DNA from 2 places in the Leifsonia sp. fls2-241-R2A-40a genome. Region 1 is predicted to be linked to the other one. Evidence: predicted binding sites of a transcription regulator. Region 1 holds the regulator's gene; the other holds the start of a gene.

What was found. Region 1 encodes LexA, which represses DNA repair genes until DNA is damaged. Its sites were predicted from a motif close to TCGAACANNTGTTCGA; they were not measured.
Region 2: a site for LexA is predicted at 5,472-5,487, ahead of imuA' (DnaE2-dependent mutagenesis accessory factor ImuA'). Genes of this name have one in related genera too.

The regions. Positions count from the first base shown of each region.
Region 1 is NZ_JARVRS010000001.1:2,771,040-2,779,408, forward strand. Features, by position in the region: gene QRN40_RS13720 (class I SAM-dependent methyltransferase) at 1-137, opposite strand, end outside; gene hflX (GTPase HflX) at 193-1,728, shown strand; gene QRN40_RS13730 (methylenetetrahydrofolate reductase) at 1,948-2,925, shown strand; gene metE (5-methyltetrahydropteroyltriglutamate--homocysteine S-methyltransferase) at 2,922-5,282, shown strand; gene QRN40_RS13740 (metallopeptidase family protein) at 5,368-5,718, shown strand; gene lexA (transcriptional repressor LexA) at 5,759-6,439, opposite strand; gene QRN40_RS13750 (LysM peptidoglycan-binding domain-containing protein) at 6,688-7,068, shown strand; gene rsgA (ribosome small subunit-dependent GTPase A) at 7,100-8,122, opposite strand; gene QRN40_RS13760 (M16 family metallopeptidase) at 8,107-8,369, opposite strand, start outside.
Region 2 is NZ_JARVRS010000001.1:3,132,891-3,141,259, forward strand. Features, by position in the region: gene QRN40_RS15460 (error-prone DNA polymerase) at 1-3,200, opposite strand, end outside; gene QRN40_RS15465 (DNA polymerase Y family protein) at 3,200-4,768, opposite strand; gene imuA' (DnaE2-dependent mutagenesis accessory factor ImuA') at 4,769-5,461, opposite strand; gene QRN40_RS15475 (NUDIX hydrolase) at 5,607-6,038, shown strand; gene QRN40_RS15480 (DUF3097 domain-containing protein) at 6,073-6,915, opposite strand; gene QRN40_RS15485 (DUF6504 family protein) at 6,982-7,272, opposite strand; gene QRN40_RS15490 (DUF7927 domain-containing protein) at 7,380-8,369, opposite strand, start outside.

The sequences.
Region 1 (8,369 bases):
ATATCGACGCGCTCCGGGCTGAAGATGCCGTTGGCCGTCACCAACTCGTAGGTGTGACCGGCGAGGCGTGCGGTGAACGGCCGCAGGTTCATCTCGCTCTCGGGCGCCGGGGAAAAGTAGTGATCTCCGCTGGCCATAAGCAGACCGTACAGGACACGAACAAACTAGGGTTAACCCGGATCGGGGAACTGAATGACTGATAACACCGACATCCGCGAACACGATGCAGACGACGTCGTCGCACGCGTGCTCGCGACCGAGGGGAACCGCGCCAGCGTAACGCTGTTCGGCGGCGCGACCTCCTCCCGGGCGCAGGCTCTGCAGAGCGACGGAGCCGACGGCGGCTCCCACGACGGCGACCAGTTCGACCGCGAGGAGCGCGCGGCGTTGCGCCGCGTCTCGGGTCTTTCGACCGAGCTCCAGGACGTCACCGAGGTCGAGTACCGGCAGCTGCGGCTGGAGAACGTGGTGCTCATCGGCGTCTACTCGCAGGGCTCCCTGCAGGACGCTGAGAACTCCATGCGCGAACTCGCCGCACTGGCCGAGACCGCCGGAGCGGCCGTCCTCGACGGCCTGCTGCAGCGCCGACCGCATCCCGACGCGAGCACCTACCTCGGCCGCGGAAAGGCGGAGGAGCTCGCCGGGCTCGTGGCAGCGCTCGGCGCCGACACCGTGATCGCCGACACCGAGCTGGCCCCCAGCCAGCGACGTGCGCTGGAGGACGTGGTGAAGGTGAAGGTGATCGACCGCACGGCGGTGATCCTCGACATCTTCAGCCAGCACGCCAAGAGCCGCGAGGGCAAGGCGCAGGTCGAGCTCGCACAGCTCGAGTACCTGCTCCCGCGCCTTCGAGGCTGGGGTGAGTCGATGTCCCGCCAGGCCGGTGGCCAGGTGGGTGGCGCCGGCGCCGGTATGGGATCGCGTGGTCCCGGTGAGACCAAGATCGAGCTGGACCGTCGTCGCATCCACACGCGCATGGCCCGTCTGCGCAAGCAGATCGCCGGCTTCAAGCCGGCGCGCGAGGCCAAGCGCGCGAACCGCAACCGCAACTCGGTGCCGTCCGTGGCGATCGCCGGCTACACCAACGCGGGCAAGTCGAGCCTGCTGAACCGCGTGACGAAGGCCGGCGTGCTGGTCGAGAACGCGCTGTTCGCGACCCTCGACGCGACCGTGCGCCGCAGTGTGACCGCTGACGGCCGGCTGTACACGCTGGCCGACACCGTCGGCTTCGTGCGCAACCTCCCGCATCAGCTGGTGGAGGCGTTCCGCTCGACCTTGGAGGAGGTCGCCGATTCCGACGTCATCGTTCACGTCGTCGACGGCTCGCATCCGGACCCCGCGGCGCAGCTGGCGACGGTGCGCGACGTGATCGGCGAGGTCGGTGCGCGCGACATCCCGGAGATCGTGGTCTTCAACAAGGCCGACCTGATCTCCCCGGACGACCGTCTGGTGCTGCGCGGCCTGGAGCCGGGCGCGATCTTCGCGTCGGCCCGCACCGGCGAGGGCGTGGATGAGGTGCTCGCCGCCATCGCGCGGCTGCTGCCCGACCCCTCCCTCGAGGTGGAGCTCGTGGTGCCGTACGACCGGGGCGACCTGATCTCCGCTCTGCACGAGCGCGGCCGGGTCATCTCGACCGACTACGTGGAGGAGGGAACCCGCGTCACCGCGCGGATCATGCCCGAATACCACGCGGCGTTCGAGCCGTTCGAGGTCGCTGCCGCGGAGTAGTCGGCGTCTTCCGTCCACAGGGCCGGACCGGATCGCATGTGTCACAGGATGACGCAGGCGATTCCGTCCGGCCTTCTGCGTTGCTAGATTGCGTGACAACCGAAGCGGGCGACCGCTGACGTGGTGCGACAGCCGAGCCCGGCACCCGCCCGTGAATTCCCGCCACCGGACACCGGTGGCGGGGCGTCCCGTGCCGCTGTCCGACCAGTCGAGGAGCCCATGAGCTGTACCGAGGCCCGGTACTCCTTCGAGTTGTACCCACCGCGCAACGAGCGCGCCGCCGAGGCGCTCCCGGCCACGATCGACCGCCTCGCGGCCGTCCGGCCCGACTTCATCTCGGTGACGTACGGCGCAGGCGGCTCGTCGCGGACCGCCTCCCTGGAGGTGCTCCGCTACATCCTCGAGCACACCGACGTGAGCCCGATGGCCCACCTGACCTGTGTCAGCTCGTCGCACGAAGAGGCGCACCGGCTGATCCGCGACTTCCTGGACGCCGGCGTCCGGCGGTTCCTCGCCGTGCGCGGCGACCCGCCCGAGGGCTTGACGGCGGGGGAGGACGGCATCGGAGACATCCGGACGACGGCCGAGCTGGTGCAGCTCATCCACCGGGTGCAGGCCGAGCGCGCCCCCTACGGTGAGCTGGACGTGCCGGAGCTGCACGCCCACGCCGTGCTCGACCATCGCGAGCACGTGCAGATCGCCGTCGCGGCCTTCCCGAACGGGCATCCCTCGTCCCGCTCCGTCTCCCAGGACATCGACGCGCTGCTGGCGAAGCAGGCCGCGGGCGCCAACCTCGGCATCACCCAGCTGTTCTTCCACGCGGAGGACTACTTCCACTTCACCCAGCGGGCGGCGGACGCGGGGGTCGACTTCCCCATCCTTCCCGGCATCATGCCCGTCACCAGTCCCGCCCGCCTGAAGCGGATGCTGGAGCTGAGCGGCGAGGACCTGCCGAGCGACCTCGCCATCGAGCTCGAGGTCGAGCCGACCGACGAGGGTCGCCGGGAGATCGGCATCGCCTGGGCGGCACGGCTCGGCGAACGGCTGCTCGACGGCGGCGCCCCGGGCCTGCACCTGTACACCTTCAACCAGCACGAGGCCGTCCTGTCCGTGCTCGACCGTATCGGGGTGCTCCCGGCAGTGGAGAGCCCCCGCACCACCTCCGAGGAATCGGCCACCGAAAGGGAACCAGCATGACCGACACCACCCGCGCAGCCCAGCGTCCCGCCTTCCCGGCGGGCACGATCATCGGCTACCCGCGCATCGGCCGCCGCCGCGAGCTCAAGAAGGCGGTGGAGGCGTTCTGGGCCGGCAGCATCACGGCCGACGAGCTGGAGGCGACAGCGGCCGACCTGCGGTCGGTCACCCGCGAGCGGCTCGCGTCGTTGGGGCTGGGACGCACCGACGCCTCCATCCCGGAGAGCTTCAGCTTCTACGACCAGGTGCTGGATGCGGCCGTCGCGGTCGGTGCGCTGCCCGCGCGGTTCGCGGGGCTCGCCGGTGCAGTCGGCTCCGTCGACCTGGCCGGGTATTTCACGATCGCCCGCGGCGAAGGGGAGAACCCGCCGCTGGAGATGACGAAGTGGTTCGACTCGAACTACCACTACCTCGTACCGGAGATCGGTCCGGAGACCGACTTCCGGCTGGCGTCGGACCGCATCGTGCGTGAATTCGAGGAGGCCGCGGCCGCGGGCTTCGTCACCCGCCCGGTGATCGTGGGGCCCGTGACGTTCCTCCTGCTGAGCAAGGCGAGTGACGACGCGCCCGAGGGCTTCCGCCCGCTGTCGCGCCTCGGCGACCTGCTCCCGGTGTACCGCGAGCTGCTCGCGCGGCTGGCCGCCGCGGGCGCACCCTGGGTGCAGCTCGACGAGCCGGCCCTCGTCAGCGAGAGCATCGACGAGGGCCGGGATGCGGTGCTCGCCGCGGTACGCACGGCCTACGACGAACTCGGCGCGACTTCCGACCGGCCGGCGATCTTCGTCGCCGCTCCGTACGGCAGCCTGGACGACGCCCTCCCGGCGCTGGCGGCCACGCCGGTCGAGGCGATTTCGCTCGACCTCGTGCGCGGGTCGCTCCCGACCGGGCTGGACACGGCAACGGCGTCTGCACTCGCAGAGAAGACGCTGGTCGGTGGCGTGATCGACGGCCACAACATCTGGCGCGGCGACCTGGAGGCCGCATTCGGAACGCTCACCGAGCTTCTGTCGCTCAGTCCCGACGTCGCGGTGTCGACGTCCACCTCGCTGCTGCACGTCCCGCACGATGTCGAGGACGAGCCGGAGCTGGATGCGCGGCTGAAGTCGTGGCTCGCCTTCGCCGACCAGAAGGTCGCCCAGGTGGCAGTGCTGGCCCGCGGCATCGTCGACGGGCACGAAGCGATCCAGGACGAGCTGACGGCGGCGACGGCGGCGCTGGCCGACCGCGCGGGAGCCCCCGGCGTGCGGGTTCCCGCCGTCCGCGAGCGGGAGGCGGCGCTCACCGACGCCGACTTCCGCCGCGGCGAGTACACGGACCGCCTGACGGCCCAGGAGGAGGCGCTCGGGCTGCCGTTCCTCCCCACGACGACCATCGGATCCTTCCCCCAGACGGCCGACATCCGCCGGTCGCGCGCGCAGCTCGCCAAGGGCCTCATCAGCGAAGCCGAGTACCTCGGCCGGATGCGCGACGAGATCAAGCGCGTCGTCGACCTCCAGGAGGAGATCGGGATCGACGTCATCGTTCACGGCGAGCCGGAGCGCAACGACATGGTCCAGTACTTCGCCGAGAACCTGGAGGGCTTCGCGGTCACCCAGAACGGCTGGGTGCAGTCGTACGGCTCGCGCTGTACGCGCCCGTCCATCCTCTGGGGCGATGTCTCCCGCACTGCCCCGATCACCGTCGACTGGTCGACCTACACGCAGAGCCTCACCGCCAAGCCGGTGAAGGGGATGCTGACCGGCCCGGTCACCATCCTCGCCTGGTCGTTCGTTCGCGACGACCAGCCGCTCGGCGAGACGGCCCGTCAGGTGGCGCTCGCGCTCCGGGACGAGATCGCCGACCTGGAGGAGGCGGGCATCCGCGTCGTCCAGGTGGACGAGCCGGCGCTCCGTGAGCTGCTGCCGCTCAAGAAGGCGGCGCAGGACGAGTACCTGGAGTGGTCGGTCGGATCGTTCCGGCTCGCGACCTCGGGCGTCGCCGACCGGACGCAGATCCACACGCACCTCTGCTACTCGGAGTTCGGCGTGGTGATCGACGCGATCCGCAACCTCGACGCGGACGTGACCAGCATCGAGGCCGCGCGCAGCCGGATGGAGGTCGTGCACGACATCCAGCGCTCCGGCTTCGAGCACGGCATCGGCCCGGGCGTCTACGACATCCACTCACCGCGGGTGCCGTCGGTCGAGGAGGTCACCGAGCTGCTGGAGACGGCGCTGGGCGCGATCCCGGGCCGCCAGCTGTGGGTGAACCCGGACTGCGGTCTGAAGACCCGTGGCTACGACGAGACGGTCGCCTCGCTGCGGAACATCATCGAGGCCACGCGCGGGGTCCGGGAGCGGGCGTCGGTCTCGGCCTGACACGTCCCTACGACGGAGCCGGCCCCGGTACGCGCACAGCGAACCGGGGCCGGTGCCTATGCGGGCGCCGTGTGAGGATGACCGTGTGGTGCACATCCCGGACGACGACTTCGAGCGGATGGTCGGCGACATCTTCGACGGGCTCCCCGACGACATGGTGGGGCCGCTGGAGAACGTAGCGATCCTCATCGAGGATCAGCCGCCCGGAGCGCGGCCGCGGCTGTTCGGGCTGTACAGCGGCCGTCCGCTGACCCGCCGCTCCGTCTACGGGTTCGGCGAGCTGCCCGACCGCATCACGTTGTTCCGCAACAACCTCGAGGCATCGGCACGGACCGAGGACGAGCTACGGGCCCGGGTGCGGGTCACGCTCGTGCACGAGATCGGGCACTACTTCGGGCTGTCGGACGAGCGGTTGCGGGAGCTCGGCTGGGCGTGAGCCCGGCTGGGCGGGAGCCCATCCACTCGGCTGAGGTCGCTCAGACGGCCCGGAGGACCGCGACGACCTTGCCGAGCACTGTCGCGAAGTCGCCGAGGATCGGCTCGAAGTTGGAGTTCCGGGGCAGCAGCCACGTGTGGCCGTCGCGCTGCCGGAAGACCTTGACGGTCGCCTCCTCGTCGAGCATCGCCGCGACGATGTCCCCGTTCTCGGCCGTGTTCTGCGCGCGGATGACCACCCAGTCCCCGTCGCAGATGGCCGCGTCGATCATCGACTCTCCGACGACCTTCAGCATGAACAGTTCGCCGTTGCCCACGAGCTGGCGGGGGAGCGGGAAGACCTCGTCCACCTGCTGCTCGGCCGTGATCGGGATGCCCGCGGCGATGCGGCCGACCAGGGGGACCATGGCGGCGTCGCCGACCGGCGTCTGGTTCTCGTAGTCCGGAGTCGCGCCGGAGGACGATGGCAGGTCGATGAGGATCTCGAGCGCGCGCGGGCGGTTGGGGTCGCGCCGCAGGTAGCCGCTCAGCTCGAGCTGGTTCAGCTGGTGCGTCACCGAGGAGAGCGACGAGAGGCCGACGGCGTCGCCGATCTCGCGCATGCTCGGCGGATAGCCGCGCTGGCTCACGGAGCGCTGGATCACATCGAGGATCGCCAGCTGCTTGTCGCTCAGGTTCTTGCGGCGGCGTGTGCCTCCGCGGGCCTGGTTGTCGTTCGACACGGGCGTCCTCTCCTGGCCTTCGGGCGTCCGCCGGGATGGGTCCCGGCAGGAATGTCGGTGGTACCTGATCTGATGTCCTCAGACAGTCGAAACTGTATCCGCGTCGGGAAGGGAAGACAAACATGTGTTCGAGCGTGTCGCCAACTTTTCCGGCAAATAGGCCAAATGAGCGCGCCTTGCGGATTCAGACATTCGAAGATACATTCGGAACACAGCTTCGCACCCGCGAGCCTGAGGAGGTCACGAGCATGAGTGCAGTACTGATGAGCGAGTCGGTTCCTACCCTTCGTGCGGTCCCGCCGCTCCCCGAAGGAGCGCGTGTGCGCCTGCGCCTCACGCGCCGCGGCCGTGCAGTGCTCTCGGCCCTCGTCGCACTCCCGCTGGTGATCGGAGCCCTCGTCTTCGCACTGAACGGCGGAGGCGCCGTCGCGAACGGCGAGCAGGCCCACGTCAGCTTCCAGTACGTCAGCGTCGAGTCGGGCGACTCCCTCTGGTCGGTGGCGCAGCGCGTGGCCCCGAACGCCGACCCCCGCGACGTGATCTCCGACATCGTCTCGCTCAACGGCCTCGACTCCGCCGTCGTGTCCCCGGGGCAGCAGCTCGCCATCCCCTCGAAGTACGCGCACTAGTCCGGTCGCACTCCGGCGACCGTCGGGCTCGTCAGTGCCCTCGGGCTCGGCGGTACTCTCGGGCGAACCGCGAGTATTCGGTTCCCTTGTTTCGGCGCTGGGGATTCTCACGACGTTGCATGAACTCTCGTTCTCGCACGAGCGCGAGGTAGCGTCGGTAACGTTCTCTCGAGATCGCGCCGCTTTCGGCGGCGCGGCGGACGGCGCAGCCCGCATCCTGGGTGTGGGAGCAATCCGTGAACCGGCAGGATTCGGCGAAGGCTTCGATGTCGGTGAAGACTTCCTCGAGCGGCGCACGTGTCGACACTCCGAGTTGTCGTATGCCCGGCGTGTCGATGATGACGCTCACTCCGCCGGGCAGGGGAGTGATGGTCCGGGCGGTCGTGGTGTGCCGGCCTTTTCCATCGCGCTCCCGCACGGCCTGCGTCGCCTGGACGTCGGTGGAGGACAGCCTGTTCACCAGGGTGGATTTCCCGACCCCGGAGTGACCGAGAAGCACTGCCGACATCGGTTCGCTGAGGAGATCTCCCAGCGTCTGGATCCCCTCGTCTGTGACCGCCGAGGTGACGGTCGTATCGATGCCGGGTGCTGACGCCGCGATGACCTCGAGGGCGTATCCACGTTCGCGGTCAGAAAGCTCCTCGACCTTCGTCACGAGGAAGTGGGGAGTGGCACCCGACTCCCATCCGGTGACCGCCAGCCTCTCGACGAGTCCCGGTCGCATAGCCTCCCTGGCCGTCAACGTCAGGAGGACGAGATCGACATTGGACACGAGGGGCTGGACCTCGCCAGATGACTTCGCCCTGGTGAGGACGTGGTAGCGCGGTGCAAACCGCACGGACGCCTCTCCCTCGTCTCCCGGCGAAATCCATGCCCAATCGCCCACCAAGACATCCCGATCGCCGGGCAGCGTGGCGGCATGTTCTGCGCCGGACGGGTCCAAGGCGCTGATCGAGCGTCGATCAACGCGTGAGACCCGACCGAGCCATGCATCCGGAGGGCGGGCGACGCTTTCAGCCAACCGTCTCGCTGTGGATGTCAGTCCCAGTGCCATCTGATTCCTCCGCTTTCGTCCTCGTGGCCGATGAACTCGACAGGCGATGACGAGAGGACTCCCGCCAGCGCCGCGACCGACGCTGGGCGAATGCGATCGATAGCCCGGATGACTTCCGCAGGCGAGAACCGGCGCCGCCGCTCCCAGGAACTCGCCAGTGCGCTCACCCGCCTCGGAAGATCGTCATAGGCGATCAAGGTCCCCGTCCTCAGATGTGCTTTCGCCACGTCGACTCGTTCTGCGAGCA
Region 2 (8,369 bases), 360 kb from region 1:
GTCTCGTCCTCGATGTTGAGGAACGTCACCCCGGCCGCCGTCGCGGGACGCTGCCGATGCGTGACCACTCCGCCCACCTCGATGCGGCGACCGGACTCGCCGGTGGCGAGCGTGTCGGCCGGGTACACGCCGCGCGCGGCGAGGGCGGGGCGGAGGAACCGGATGGGATGGTCGTCAGTCGAGATCCCGGTCGACCACAGGTCGCTGGCGAGCTGCTCGGCGGGGGAGAGCATCGGCAGCAGCGGGGGTTGCACCGTGATCGCCGTGCCCGCCAGGAACTCGGGCCGCTCCTGAGCGGCGTTGCCCGCCTCCCAGATCGCCTGGCGCCGGCTCAGGTCGAAGCCCTCGAACGCGCCGGCCGCGGCGAGCGCCTCCAGCTGTCCCGTGTTGAGGCCCGTCCGCCGGGCGAGGTCGCCCAGGTCGCGGTACGGTCCGTACGCCTCGCGCTCGGCGACGATGCGCTCGGCGAGCTTCTCGCCGATGGAGGTGACGCCCGCGAGGCCGAGCCGGACGGCGTGGCCGGCGTCGCGACGGTGCGCGGCGAAGTCGAGCGGAAGGGACGGGTCGTACGGGTCGATCGGCGGCTGCTCCGACTCCAGGCACGGGTCGGTGCCCGTCGGCCCCGGCCGGTCGTCGTCGAGCGGCTCCAGCAGCGGGAACACCCCGGACCGCTGGATGTCGGGCCGGTGGACCACGACGCCGTGCCGCCGGGCGTCGGCGGTCAGCGTGCGCGGCGAGTAGAAGCCCATGGGCTGGGCGCGCAGCAGGGCGGCGAGGAACGCGCCGGGGTAGTGCAGCTTCATCCACGAGCTCACGTACACCAGCAGGGCGAAGCTGATGGCGTGGCTCTCGGCGAAGCCGAAGTTCGCGAACGCCTCGATCTTCGCGTAGATGGCGTCGGCGTCGTCTCCGGTGATCCCGTTGTGCGCCATCCCGTCGTACAGCTTGGTTTTGAGCGCTTCGATCTTCTCCACCCCGCGCTTGGAGCCCATGGCGCGGCGCAGCAGGTCGGCGTCCTCCGCCGTGCAGTCGCCGACCGCGACGGCCATCTGCATCAGCTGCTCCTGGAACAGCGGGACGCCCATCGTCCGCTCCAGCACGGGCACGAGGGACGGGTGCAGGTAGGTGACCGGCTCCTTCCCGAGCTTGCGGCGGATGTACGGGTGCACCGCACCGCCCTGGATCGGCCCGGGGCGGATGAGGGCGATCTCGATCACGAGGTCGTAGAAGCTGCGCGGCTGCAGGCGCGGCAGCGTCCCGATCTGGGCGCGACTCTCGACCTGGAACACCCCGATCGAGTCGGCCCGGCAGAGCATGTCGTAGACGCCCTGCTCTTCTTTCGGGATGCTGTCGAGCGTCCACGCCTCGCCGAGTGCCGCCTCGATGGTGCGCATCGAGTAGTCGAGCGCGGACAGCATCCCGAGCCCCAGCAGATCGAACTTGACCAGGCCCATCCAGGCGCAGTCGTCTTTGTCCCACTGCAGCACCGTCCGGTTCTCCATGCGTGCGTGCTCGATCGGGCAGACCTCGCCGACGGGCCGGTCGGTGAGCACCATGCCGCCGGAGTGGATGCCGAGGTGTCGCGGGAACTTGAGCACCTGCTGCGCGAGCCCCACCACGTCGTCCGGGATGTCGTGGTCATCACTGGTCTGCACCGAGCCCCACGAATCGATCTGCTTGCTCCAGGCGTCCTGCTGGCCGGTGGAGTAGCCGAGCGCCTTGGCCATGTCGCGCACCGCGTTCTTGGGGCGGTAGGTGATCACGTTGGCGACCTGCGCCGCATTGTGGCGGCCGTACTTGCGGTAGACGTACTGGATGACCTCCTCGCGGCGGTCCGAGTCGAAGTCGACGTCGATGTCGGGCTCCTCCTCGCGCATGCTGGAGAGGAACCGTTCGAACGGCAGGTCGTACTTGATCGAATCGACCGCGGTGATCCCGAGCAGGTAGACGACCGCCGAGTTCGCGGCGGACCCCCGGCCCTGGCACAGGATGCCCTGGCTGCGGGCGAACCGGACGATGTCGTAGACGATGAGGAAGTAGCCGGGGAAGTCCTTCGCCTCGATCACGTCGAGCTCCCGCTCGATGCGCTCCCGTTTCGCCGGGTTGCGGTCGAGGTCGGGGTAGCGCTCGGCGGCGCCGCGCCAGGTGAGCTCGCGCAGCCAGCTCATCGGGGTGTGGCCCTCCGGTACCTCCTGCTTCGGCAGTCGCGGCCGCGCACTGCGGAGGCGGAAGGACAGATCGTCGGCGACCTCGACCGTCCGTTCGACCGCACCGGGGTAGCGCGCGAACCGCCGGGCCATCTCCGCGCCGCTGCGCAAGTGCGCGGCGCCGGCGGCCGGCAGCCAGCCGTCGAGCTCGTCGAGACTGCGGCGGGCGCGGACGGCGGCGACGGCCGTGGCGAGCGGGTACTGCTCCGGGCTCGCGTAGTGGACGTTGTTGGTCGCGACCGTCGGCAGGTCGAGCCGGGTGGCGATGCGGGTGAGGATGTCGTTGTCGGTCGAGTCGCGCGGGGCGCCCTGGTCGATCAGCTCCACGAGCACGTTGTCGTGGCCGAACAGCTCGGCGAGCCGGGCGACCTCACGCTCTGCGGCCCGCTCGCCGTGTTCGGCGAGAGCCAGCCGGACCTCACCCTTGCGGCACCCCGTCAGCACCATCCACTCGCCGCCGGACTGCTCGCCCAGCTCGTCGAGGCGGTACACCGGGCGTCCCTTCTCTTCGCCGGCCAGCTGCCCGGCGGTGATCGCCGCGGCGAGCCGGTGGTAGCCCTCCTGCCGGCGGGCGAGCACGACCAGGTGGCTGCCCTCCGGATCGGGCTCGCCGTTCTGCGGCTTGGTGAGCGAGAGGGACAGCTCGGCGCCGAACACCGTCTTCACCCGGTCGTACGCTTCGGCCGCCTCGGCCAGGTGCACGACGCCGTACAGGCCGTCATGGTCGGTGAGGGCGAGCGCGTGCAGATTCAGGCGTGTGGCCTCCTCCAGCAGTTCTTCGGGTGAGGAGGAGCCGTCGAGGAAGCTGAAGTTGCTGTGCGCATGCAGCTCGGCGTAGGGGACAGCACTCTCGGGCGACTCCGGGATGGACTGCGGCACGTACTTCTGCCGTTTGCGTGACGACGGCCGCTCGACGGGCTGCTGCCCGGTGCGGCGCCCGGAGAGCCTGCGCTCGAACTCGGCCCACGGGATCGGCGGGTTGTTCCATCCCATCAGTCGTACCGCGCCTCTGCGAACCAGCCGGCCCCCGCGAGGGCCAGCAGCCACGCGGTGCCGTCGGCGTCGACGAGCTGGAACCGGTGCATCGCGCGGGAGAGGGAGGCATCCCACCACCGCTCGCGCACCGGCCACGGACCCGCCCACGACTCGACCGGCCGGGCATCGCGGAGGTTCCCGGTGGGGGAGAAGAGCGCGATCGATGCGGTCACATCTCCGCGGTCGGTCACGTCGACGGCGGCGCCCTCTTCGGTCAGTACGGCCACCGGGCGCGGCACCTCGAACACGGTCGAGGGTGCCGGTGCGGGGAGGGAACCGGGCCAGGGCTGGTCGGCGCGGGCGACGCCGACCGGCCGGTCGCCCCACGGCACCAGCACCTGCCGCTCGGCGGGCGCGCGGCCACCGCCGATCGTCGCCGTGACCACCGCCTCATGACCGAGCATGCTCTGCACGCGGGTGAGGCCGTGGTGGATGCGCTCGTCGGCCCCGCCGCCCCACAGTCCGTCTTCATGGTGGCCGATGTCGTCGACGGCCTCGGGCTCGAGCACCACGCGGGAGATCGGGGACGCCAGCCCGGAGTCGATCGCGCCGGCCCCCTGCAGCTGCCAGCGCACCCGGTCGACGACGTCGGGCGCCGAGAACAGCCGGGGATGCAGCCACGTGCGCTCGCTGACACGGCCGGACTCGTCGGTGACCTCGACCCGCAGCGATGTGCACACCAGGCCCGCCTTCGTGAGCCCGGCGACGAACTGCTCGGCGGTGCCGCGCACGGCGAAGGTCACCTGGTCGACGCGGTCGAGCGGAGGCTCGAACTCGACGGCGCGGTCGAGCTGCTTGGGCGGCGTCCGCGGCACCACCGCAGTGCTGTCCAGCCCGCTGGCGAGGGTGTGCGCGTGCTCACCCCGCTCGCCGAACCGCTCCCGCATGTCGACGCGGGACAGTGCGGCGATGTCTCCGAGGGTGTGCAGCCCGAGTCGGCGCAGCAGCGGTGTCAGCTCGAGGAGACCCAGCTGGCTGACCGGCAGCGGCGCCAGGAACGCGGGGGAGTCGCCCGAGGGGATGACGCGCACGCGCGCGCGCCCCGTCGACCGGGCCGCCTGCTCCGCCGCGAAGGGCCCGTCGGCGATGCCGACCCGGGCGTCCGGCAGGCCCAGCGCCTCCATGCAGCGCAGCAACTCCGTCGCGGCCTCCGCCTCGCCGCCGTAGTACCGCGCCGGACCGCGCGCCCGGATCACGCACGTGCCGGGACGGATCGGCTGGACGCCGGGTGCGATCTCCTCGATCGCGGTGATCACCGGCTCGAACGTGCGCGCGTCGAGGATGGGGTCGTACGGCACCACTTCCAGCTGGGGGCAGCGGGCCTGCGCTTCGCGCATCCGGAGTCCGCGCTTCACACCGTCGGCCCGCGCCGCCGGTGAGCAGGCGAACACCAGCCCCTTCTCGACCAGGGCCACCGGAAGGTCGTCGGCCAGCTCGAGCGCCTGCTGCGCCGCGATGACCGGCCAGTCGGGGTACCACAGCACGATCGCGCGGGTGACGGCCGGCTCGTGTGCACTGCGCGCCATCTAGCTCACCGCTTCGAGCCGGGTCGGGGCGGAGGCGCGGAAACTCTCATCGACCGCCGGCAGCCACAGTTCGGCGGTACGGCGCGGACCGGACCCGCCGCGCGGCGCCGACTCCACGGTCACCCGGCGGGACGAGAGGTAGCCGTTGCCGGTGCCGAGGCCGTCCCACCCGCTGCGTGCGACGGTGAGCGTCGCCTCGACCTGGGGCCAGTCGCCGGCGACGATGAGGGTGGCCTCCCGCTGCCGCAGCCGGGCGCTGAGCCGGGCGACATCGCCGTCCTTCGCACGGGAGGGAGGGGCGACGACGACCACGCTGAGCACATCGACGACGGCCGCGGTCACGGTCAGCCAGTCGGTGCCGGGATGCGGCACCAGCACCAGCCGCTCCAGGTCGATGCCGAACCGCCCGGCCGCCTCCGCACCGAAGTCGGGCATGCCGACCACCCCGCACCAGGCGCCGGCCGCGCTCGGGCCGGCGAGCATGGCCATCAGCAGCGTGGTCGACCCGCGCACCGAGTAGGCGGCGCCCGCCTTGAGCGCGCCGCCGGGCAGCAGCGGCGAGAGCGCGGGATGCGTCTGCAGCGTACGGCTCTCGAGTTTGGTGGCCTGCATCTGCCGGATGCGGGTCTGCAGCTCGTGCACCTGCGCCCGGTCGGAGACCGGTTCGCTGAGGTGAGGAGCGGCGAGTGACATGCTCCTATTTTCGAACACATGTTCGAATGAAGCAAATGGAATTTCGCGGGTGTGGACAACCGCCCGGCGTGTCCGAACACTGTACGCGACGGCACCGACATCGGCCCTTCAGGGGCACTCACCGGACGCGGCGCACAATGGACGCGTGCGCCCCACCTACCCCGCAGCCGTGTACCTCTGCATCTTCGACGGCGACCGCATCCTGCTGCAGCGACGCCGAGGGACCGGCTACCGCGACGGCGAGCTGTCCCTCCCCGCCGGACACATCGAACCGGGGGAGTCGGCCACCGCCGCCCTGCTGCGGGAGGCGCGGGAGGAGACGACACTCGCGCTCGCCGCGGACCAGGTCCGCCTCGCCCTGGTGCAGCACGGGCGCGCCGACGGCGACACCTACATCGACTTCTTCTTCGCGGCGGAGCTACCCGAAGGTGCCACGCCCGCGATCGGAGAGCCGGATAAGGCGTCGGAGCTGCTGTGGGCGCCGGCGGACGCACTTCCGGCCGACGTCATCCCGGTCATCCGCCACGGCATCGAGGCCCTCGTGCGCGGGGAGACGTACACCGAGTACGGCTGGTGAGGGCCGCTCGTCCAACCGCTCGTCCAACCGACCGCTACCGGCCCTGCGGCTCGGTCACGAAGTCGATCAGCTGCTCGACCCGGCCGAGCAGTTCCGGCTCGAGGTCCGAGAACGACCGCACCTGGCCGAGGATGCGCTTCCAGGCCCGCGCGATGTCCGCCTGGGTCTCGTGCGGCAGGCCGAGCGCCTCGCAGATCCCGTGCTTCCAGGGGACCGAACGGGGGATCTGCGGCCACGCCGTAAGCCCGACCCGCGCCGGCTTCACCGCCTGCCAGATGTCGACGAACGGGTGGCCGACGACGAGGACATGCGCACCGAACGGCCCCCGCGCCACCTGCTCGGCGATCCTGCTCTCCTTGGACCCGGTGACCAGGTGGTCGACCAGCACCCCGATGCGGCGCCCACGGTCGGGGCGGAAATCCTTGACGATCGCGTCCAGGTCGTCCACGCCCTCCAGGTATTCGACGACGACGCCTTCGACGCGCAGGTCATCGCCCCAGACCCGCTCCACGAGCTCCGCGTCGTGGCGCCCCTCGACGAAGATCCGGCTGGCGCGGGCGATGCGCGCCTTCTGCTCGCCGACGGCGAAGGAGCCGGACGCCGTTCGCGACCGCCCCGCAGGGGCGCGCGAGGGGACGATCAGGCGGACCGGCTCGCCGTCGATGAGGAACGACCCGGTCAGCGGGAAGACGCGCTTCTTCCCGAAGTAGTCCTCCAGCTCGATCGTCTGGCCTTCGAGCCGGGTGACCGCACCGCAGAACCCGGATGCCGCCTCCTCGACGACGAGGTCGCGCACCGCCTCGACTGTCGGGACGGGCTTGCGGCCGGCGTTCTTCCAATCGGAGGCCAGCACATCGGATCCGTAGCGGTCGTCCATCACCCGATGGAGGCTATGCGATGGGATGCGACGCCGGCCGATGCCACGCTGCGCCCGGCGCAACGTTCAGTCGAAAACGCGGACCAGCCGCCAGCTGCGGTCGACGGCGTCGTGACGCACATCGAAGACGTGCGCGTCGCCCTTCTCGCTGGTGCCCTGGAAGCGCCAGCCGCCGATCTCCCGCGGCAGGCTGCCGATCGAGTACCGATGGTCGCCGAAGGGTCGCCACCAGCCGCACACCTCGGCCCACACGGTCGGGGTGTCCGAGACCCGGTAGCGCGTGGATCTCCAGACCAGCCGTGTCGGGACTCCGTCATCGGTCGTCCATACGGCGACCGCCTCGTCGATCTCGGTCATGCTTCTCACCTCGCCTATCGAACATATGTTCGAGTCCGAGTGTAGCCGCGGGCTTCCGACAGCGCACCTCGGAAACCGCACGCGCGCGGCGGCCTGAGCTCGCGCACTCACGCACTCCGGGTGCGTCGCACGAATTGCCACACCCCGAGCAGCAGCACGGCGGAGAGCAGGCCGCCGCCGGCGAGAGACAGGGTGTCGGTCCCCAGGCCGCCGGTGAAGGGGATCGCCGGCACGGGCAGTTGCCGGTTCACCACATCCGGCAGCGCCACCGTCGTGGCGGACGCACCCACCGTGACGGGGATCGGCGTCGGATCCAGCCGGAATCCGACGGGCGCCCGCGTCTCGACCAGCTCGTACGCGCCGGGGCCGAGGCCGGTCACGGCGAACACCCCGCCGAGCGGGTCGGCGTCCCGCCCGGTGCACGCCGAAGCGGAGGGGGCCACGCAGTCGGTGACGACGATCGACGACCCCGTCGGCTTCCGTGTGGCGTCGATCGGCGTGAGCGTCCAGATCGCCCCCTCCAGGACATTCGCTGCGGCCGTCCCGTCGACCTTGTGCCACGAAACCGCGGAGGCCACCACGTCCACGACGGCTGTGCACGACGCGTCGGTCGACCCGGCGGCGCAGTTGCTGCCCTCGCTCGGTGACACGACGGTGTTGACGAGCTGCAAGTCGCCGGGATCAAGGTTCTTCACCGTCACCGAGTACGTCACGCTGACGTGCGCGCCGACGGCCAGCGGGCCCGTCCACGACAGGTTCGGCGCCGCATACGAAACCGTCCCCGCTGTCGCCGTCTGGTCGCCTTTGTAGGTGGCGTCTTTCAGCACATCGGTCAGGTCGTCGGAGATGTTCGCGGCGACGTAGGCCTGGCTACCCGTGTTCGTGATGGTGACGGTGTACTCGACGGTGTCGCCTGGTCGAACCGACGGGACGGACGAGGTCTTCCGAACCGCGAGGGAGCAGTGCGCCACGTCCGCCCGAACGGCGAACTGCGCTGTGCCGGTGGGGTTGCCCGCCGGGGCATCCGTCGTCGACCCGAAGGTGGTCACGCCGACCGCGCTGTTCGACAGCATCAGCGGTACGGGGGCATCGCAGGC